2 linked regions of the Paraburkholderia fungorum genome follow. The protein of the gene in region 1 binds, or shares a complex with, the protein of each later gene. Links are inferred from orthologs where the notes say so. Each region holds a gene or a part of one and is shown in the gene's direction. Other genes may lie near its edges.

Region 1 (3,106 bases):
CCTGGGCCGGACAAACCACGGTGAGTGAGCAGCAGGTCTTCGTTGAATTCGGCACCGGTTTTCTTGTTGCCGGTCGCCAGCTGCACGTCGAGCGAGACGCCCGAAAGCGCCGCGAACGGCGCCCAGTCGGCTGCGGCGAAAGTCAGCGGAACCAGCGCCGGGCGCGTGTCGATCAGCTTGTGACCAAACTGCTTGGCGAGCCGGTAAGCAAAATCGGTCGCGCCGATTTTCGGAATCGACAGGCCGCCGGTCGCCACCACCAGCGCGCTCGCGGTGATCGGACCCGACGGGGTGTCCAGCGTGAAGCGGCCTTGCGCGTCCTGACGCACTTCTTCCACCGACAGCGGTGTGCGCCACGCAATCCGGCCCGCATCGCACTCGGCCTTCAGCACGTTGATGATCGCGTCGCTCGACTGGTCGCAGAAAAGCTGCCCCTTGTGCTTCTCGTGCCATGTCACGTGATGCCGCTTGAGCAGCGCCATGAAGTCGCGCGGCGTGTAGCGAGCCAGCGCCGAACGGCAGAAATGCGGATTCGCCGACAAATAATTATTCGGCCCCGCGTAAAGATTCGTGAAATTGCACCGGCCGCCGCCGGAAATGCGGATTTTTTCCGCGAGACGCTGCGAGTGGTCGATCAGCACCACGCGGCGGCCGAGTTGCCCGGCCACGGCCGCGCACATCATGCCGGCCGCGCCCGCGCCGATCACTGCGATATCGAAGGATTCCATGGGGCCGCATTGTACCCGCGCGTCTGCGGGCGCTTACCCACGCTGCTATACTTTCAGGCTTACCTTTTTCTTTCGGACGCGCGCGCGGTCACCACTTTTGCGCCGTTCAAACCACCCATCATGCTCGTTCTCGGCATCGAAAGCTCCTGCGACGAAACCGGTCTCGCGCTCTACGACACGGAGCGCGGCCTGCTCGCGCACGCGCTGCACTCGCAAATCGCGATGCATCGGGAGTACGGCGGCGTCGTGCCGGAACTGGCGTCGCGCGATCACATCCGGCGCGCGCTGCCGTTGCTCGAAGAGGTGATGGAACGCGCGGGCACCGTGCGCAGCGACATCGACGCGATCGCCTACACGCAAGGGCCGGGGCTCGCGGGCGCGCTGCTGGTCGGCGCGAGCGTCGCCAATTCGCTGGCGATGGCGTGGGACAAGCCGACCATCGGCATCCATCACCTTGAAGGCCATTTGCTGTCGCCGCTGCTCGTGGATGAACCGCCGCCGTTCCCGTTCGTTGCGTTGCTGGTGTCCGGCGGACATACGCAATTGATGCGCGTGACCGACGTGGGCGTCTACGAGACGCTCGGCGAAACGCTCGACGACGCCGCCGGCGAAGCCTTCGACAAAACCGCGAAGCTGCTCGGCCTCGGCTACCCAGGCGGCCCGGAAGTCTCGCGCATGGCCGAATTCGGCACACCGGGCGCCGTGGTTCTGCCGCGCCCGATGCTGCATTCCGGCGACCTCGATTTCAGCTTCAGCGGCCTGAAAACGGCGGTGCTGACGAACGCCAAAAAGCTCGGCGGCGCGAACATCTGCGAACAGGCGAAAGCCGATCTGGCGCGAGGTTTCGTCGATGCAGCGGTTGACGTGCTGGCCGCCAAATCGCTGGCTGCGCTGAAGAAGACGAAGCTCAACCGGCTGGTCGTCGCGGGCGGCGTGGGCGCGAACCGTCAACTGCGCGAAGCGCTCTCCGCTGCCGCGAAGAAGCGCAATTTCTACGTGCATTACCCCGACCTGTCGCTGTGCACGGACAACGGCGCGATGATCGCGCTGGCCGGCGCGTTGCGTTTGCAGCGTTGGCCGGATCAGTCGGGCAAGGATTACGCGTTCACCGTGAAGCCGCGCTGGGATCTGACGTCGCTCGCGCGCTAGGCTGCGCATCCGGGCCTACCCGGGCAACTCGAGCCGTAAAAAAAGCCGCTTGAAAAGCGGCTTTTTTCTTGCGCTGCTAAGGCAGTGCGCTGCGTGACGGTCAGGCCACCCGCTTGTCCCGCTCGATCACCGCATACGCGCTGTGATTGTGAATCGACTCGAAGTTCTCGGCTTCGAGCGAATACGCGACAATCCGCTCGTCCGCATTCAGACGTTGCGCGACGTCGCGCACGAGGTCTTCGACGAACTTCGGATTTTCATACGCGCGCTCGGTGACGAACTTCTCATCCGGGCGCTTGAGCAGGCCCCACAGTTCGCACGACGCCTCTTCTTCGGCGATCCGCACCAGTTCTTCAACGGCCACATCGCCCGTGAGTTCGGCGTTGATCGTCACGTGCGAGCGCTGATTGTGCGCGCCGTACTGCGAGATTTTCTTCGAACACGGGCACAGGCTCGTGACCGGCACCAGCACTTTCAGGAACAGACGCGTCGCGCCGTTGCGCGCGTCGCCGGTCAACGTGACCTCATAGTCGAGCAGACTTTGCACGCCCGACACCGGCGCGGTCTTGTTCACGAAGTACGGGAACGACACTTCGATACGGCCCGCTTCGGCTTCGAGCTTGTCGAGCATCGCCGCGAGCATCGTGCGGAACGTGGCCGATTCGAGCGGCGCCTTGTTCTCTTCGAGCAACGCGACGAAACGCGACATGTGCGTGCCCTTCTGCTCAGCCGGCAGATGCACGTCGAGGTTCCACGTGCCGACCGTCGGCTGCACTTCGCCGGCTTGCGTACGCACCGTCAACGGATGACGCACGCCCTTGACGCCGACTCGTTGAATCGGAATTTGACGCGTATCGGGCGTGCTTTGCACGTCGGGCATCACAAAGGCGGGATTCATCTGGTTCATTTTTTTGTCCTTTCAGGAGACGCCGGGCCGCCCAGGTTGTCCGCGCCCGACGATCCCGTTGGGGATCGAGGGCTGTCGCGAGTCGACCGGATGGGGTGCTCGGCGGCCGTGCGAATCAGGATGCGCAACGGCGAACGCCGGCCTGGGCCGGCGTTTTAAGATGGGCCAGAGGCTCACCGATTCAAGTGGGAAACCGCCATGGCCGCGCTGACACAGCGGCAACATGGCAAACGGCAGCGCAATTAAGCGACGCGCTTCACCGAAGATTGACCGCCGACCGCGCCGCTCGACAGAAAGCGCTCGCGAATCGACTTGGCGATGC
Region 2 (3,282 bases), on another replicon or contig:
ACGCAGCGGTCTTACCCGAACCAGTCGGGCTCGACACCAGCAGATCGCGGCCGGCGATACCAGCCGGGATAGCGCGTTGCTGAACCGGCGTCGGGTTCTGGTAACCAGCTGCGGTCAGCGCGGAGACGACATCCGCGGAGAGACCAAGCGACGCGAACGTCGGGCCGGTCGGGACTGCGGCTTCAGCGACAACGGCTTCCGGAGCGACAGCAGCGGCTGCTGCTTGTTCGGGAGCGTCGGCGAGACCGAGTGCCTGATCGGCGATGGCGTTCAACGGGCTGGAGGTGTTGCTCGAAGTCATGAGAATCCTTGGTACACAGGGAATTAAAACGTCGGCGCCAATCGGCATACCCAAGTCGTCGGATTCAGCGAGCAAAGAAGCAGCGAGCAAATCGAAAAACGGGGGCAGCTCGCGACAATGAAGGCGAGCTTTTTGTTAGAAGCTGTATCGGATGCGACATGCCAACACGGCGTGCCGCCAGCCTGGGACATGATCGCCCGTAGGGGGCTAGGCAGGAGGGGACAGGTTCTAAACTGGATTGGAGCTAAACGCTACGAGGCGCTGCGCCGCAAAGGCCGCTAAAGAAAGCGGGGCAAAGCAGTGAAGCGCAGGCAGCATTGTATAGGCTTTTGTTGCACTGCGCCACTCTTAGGAGTTTTCTTAACGAAAAAGACATATAGGGTGGCGCGGCGGCTGCCAGCGGGGCGGGTGCCTGGGCGGACAGCTGCGTCAGCTGGTCGCACGCTCGCGGCGGCTGCCGCGGCGAGCGTGCCGGCACTAATCAGGCTTGGGCCTGCTCAGGCTGCGGTACCGCTTTTCAGCGATTCGACGAGTTCGACGTATTGCTGCTTCGCGGCGTCCTGATCGGTGCCCTTGAGGGCGGCCCACGCGTCGTACTTGTATTTGCCGACGATGTCGGTAAAGCCCGGCTTGTCGCCATGCACGTCGCCCTTGGTGGACTGTTTGTAGAGCGCGTACAGGCGCAGCAACGTGAGGTTGCCCGGACGCTCCGGCAATTGCTGGACTTCTTCGTGGGCTTTTGCGAACTGGGTATCGATGTCTGTCATTGTCGTTTTCGCCCGCCGGGCGGGATCGGGTTGGTTGAGATCGGGTTGACGATCATAACAACTGGACGCCGCTGGCGGGCCGAGAGCCTATTCCAAACATCGCCAGACATCGGCCGCCGGGTTTCAACGCGAGGGCGAGCCAAACCACATTTGCACGCGCCGTGCCGATTACAATATCGTCCATGACTCAAACTGTGCTCCTTGCCCTCGATACGTCGACCGAATTCTGTTCGGTGGCGCTTCTGTCCGTCACTGCCGCCAACGCCGACGCTGCCGGCGTGACTTCCGCCGAACCTCGCATCTGGGTTCGTCACGAGCGGACCGGCGCAGTCTCCAGCACGCGCCTGCTGCCCGCCACCCGCGAACTGTTCGACGAAGCCGGCCTTGCCTTGGCCGATTGCGATGCGATCGCTTTCGGTTCCGGTCCCGGCTCGTTTACCGGCTTGCGGACGGCAACGGGTGTCGCTCAGGGCCTCGCGTTCGGCCTGAATCTGCCGGTGGTGCCGGTCAGCACGCTGCTGGCTTGTGCGGAGAGCGCCCGCCTGCGCGATCCGTCCGCGACGCGCGTGCTTGCCGCGCTCGATGCGCGCATGGACGAAATCTATTGGGCCGACTACGAATGGGACGCCACCCAACGCGAATGGCGGACGGTTCAATCGGCCTCCCTCGATGCACCTGACAAGCTGGTATTGCCCGGCGTGCCCTTTACGCTGGCCGGCAACGCGGCGGCGGCTTTCGGCGCGCGTTTGCCGGCGGTCGCCGCCGCGCGAACGGTCGATGCCGAGGCGTTGCCGCATGCGCTGCCGCTCGCGCACGCCGCGCTGCGCGCGTTTCGCGCCGGCCGCACGGTCCCGGCCCATCAGGCGGCGCCCGAGTATGTGCGCGACAAAGTCGCGCAAACCACGGCGGAGCGGATGGCGGACAAAGCCGCCAAGGCTGAACAGGCCGCGCTGGCTGCCGGATCGGTCCAGGAAGCGCCCCAAACTGCACCTCGCGCGCCGGATCACCGTGTACCTCATGAAGCGCCGCAGGCGGCATCTCAAGGGGCATCGCATGTGGCACCGGGCGGCGAGGGCGGGCAATGAGCGGCGTGCTGCTCGCCGACCGCTACATGTCGCCGATGACCGAAGGCGATCTGGACGAGGTCGCGGCCATCGAAAAAATCGCTTATGAGTTTCCGTGGAGCCGCGGCAATTTCGGCGATTCGCTGCGCAACGGCTATTTCGGCGTCTGTCTGCGACACGTCACGGGGAGCCTGATCGGCTATTGCGTGTTGATGCCGGTCGTCGATGAAATGCATCTGCTGAATCTGTGCGTGGCGCCGCATGCGCAGGGGGCGGGCGCGGGGCTTACGCTGCTGCGTGAGGCGGTGCGCATCACGCGCGCGGAAAAACTCGAAGGGCTGCTGCTGGAAGTGCGGCCGTCCAATCATCGGGCGATCCGGCTTTATGAGCGCTTTGGCTTTGCATCGATCGGCCGGCGCAAGAACTACTATCCGGCGCGGCATCGCAGCCGGGAGGACGCCATCGTGATGCGTTTCTCGTTTGCCACGGAGGGCGCAGATGGCGCTGCATGAATCGGTACTGGAAGAGTTCGGGCTGGCCCCGCTGTGGGTGCGTCGCGGGATGGCTGCGCAGCAGGCGGGCGACGAAGCCGGAGAGGGCGCCGTAGCCGCTCAGGTGGCGCAGGCTGACGACGCTGGAGTTGAGCGTGCGGTGACGCAGGCGCCCGGTAACGTGCGGCAGGTGCAAGCTGCCGGGTCGCAGCCGATGCAGCAACCCGCGCAGCGGATTCAGGCTGCGTCCGACATTCAGACGTCCGCTGAGCATCGCACTGTGTCCGGGCGTCCTCTGCCGTCGGAGTCTGAACACCAAGTTGCGCAACCGGTTCAACATTCGCCTGCACCCGAGTCTCAGCCCGCACGCGAATCTCGACCGGAAGCGGAATCCACCCAGGCGCAGCAACAGGTTCAACCCGCAGCACCACGTCAGGCAGTTCCCGAGCCGCAAACCATTCAGCAGCAGCGAGCCGCTTCGCCGTCGCAAACCTCGTCGCAGCCAGCACCGCAATCCCGTTCACCCGAGCCCGAACCGTCATCCTTCGACGCTCCGCCGGACGACGATTTCGCGTGGTTCGACGATCTCCCCGCCCATCCGCAGTCGGAAGCGCGAGCCGAAAAGCCGGCGCTGCCCGCCATCCAGACCCTCGACTGGG

What was found.
Region 2: the proteins of tsaD (region 1) and tsaB are in contact, whole or in part, in a solved structure (PDB 4WQ4), measured with the Escherichia coli proteins. The link is inferred for Paraburkholderia fungorum from one-to-one orthologs.

What each region holds. Positions count from the first base shown.
Region 1 is NZ_FNKP01000002.1:112,371-115,476, reverse strand. Bases 72-2,862 are described here. They hold tsaD (tRNA (adenosine(37)-N6)-threonylcarbamoyltransferase complex transferase subunit TsaD), read left to right. Parts: upstream 72-848; coding sequence 849-1,877; downstream 1,878-2,862. Other genes in these bases: folE2 (GTP cyclohydrolase FolE2), read right to left, coding at 1,978-2,784; BLS41_RS16725 (BaiN/RdsA family NAD(P)/FAD-dependent oxidoreductase), read right to left, coding at 72-728. Also shown: more of BLS41_RS16725, read right to left, coding at 1-71; dxs (1-deoxy-D-xylulose-5-phosphate synthase), read right to left, coding at 3,027-3,106.
Region 2 is NZ_FNKP01000001.1:2,421,832-2,425,113, reverse strand. The notes cover bases 235-3,201. They hold tsaB (tRNA (adenosine(37)-N6)-threonylcarbamoyltransferase complex dimerization subunit type 1 TsaB), read left to right. Parts: upstream 235-1,250; coding sequence 1,251-2,153; downstream 2,154-3,201. Other genes in these bases: BLS41_RS10595 (uracil-DNA glycosylase), read left to right, coding at 2,631-3,201; rimI (ribosomal protein S18-alanine N-acetyltransferase), read left to right, coding at 2,150-2,644; BLS41_RS10610 (acyl-CoA-binding protein), read right to left, coding at 799-1,068; BLS41_RS10615 (DEAD/DEAH box helicase), read right to left, coding at 235-301. Also shown: more of BLS41_RS10615, read right to left, coding at 1-234; more of BLS41_RS10595, read left to right, coding at 3,202-3,282. UniProt on the Escherichia coli protein: Required for the formation of a threonylcarbamoyl group on adenosine at position 37 (t(6)A37) in tRNAs that read codons beginning with adenine.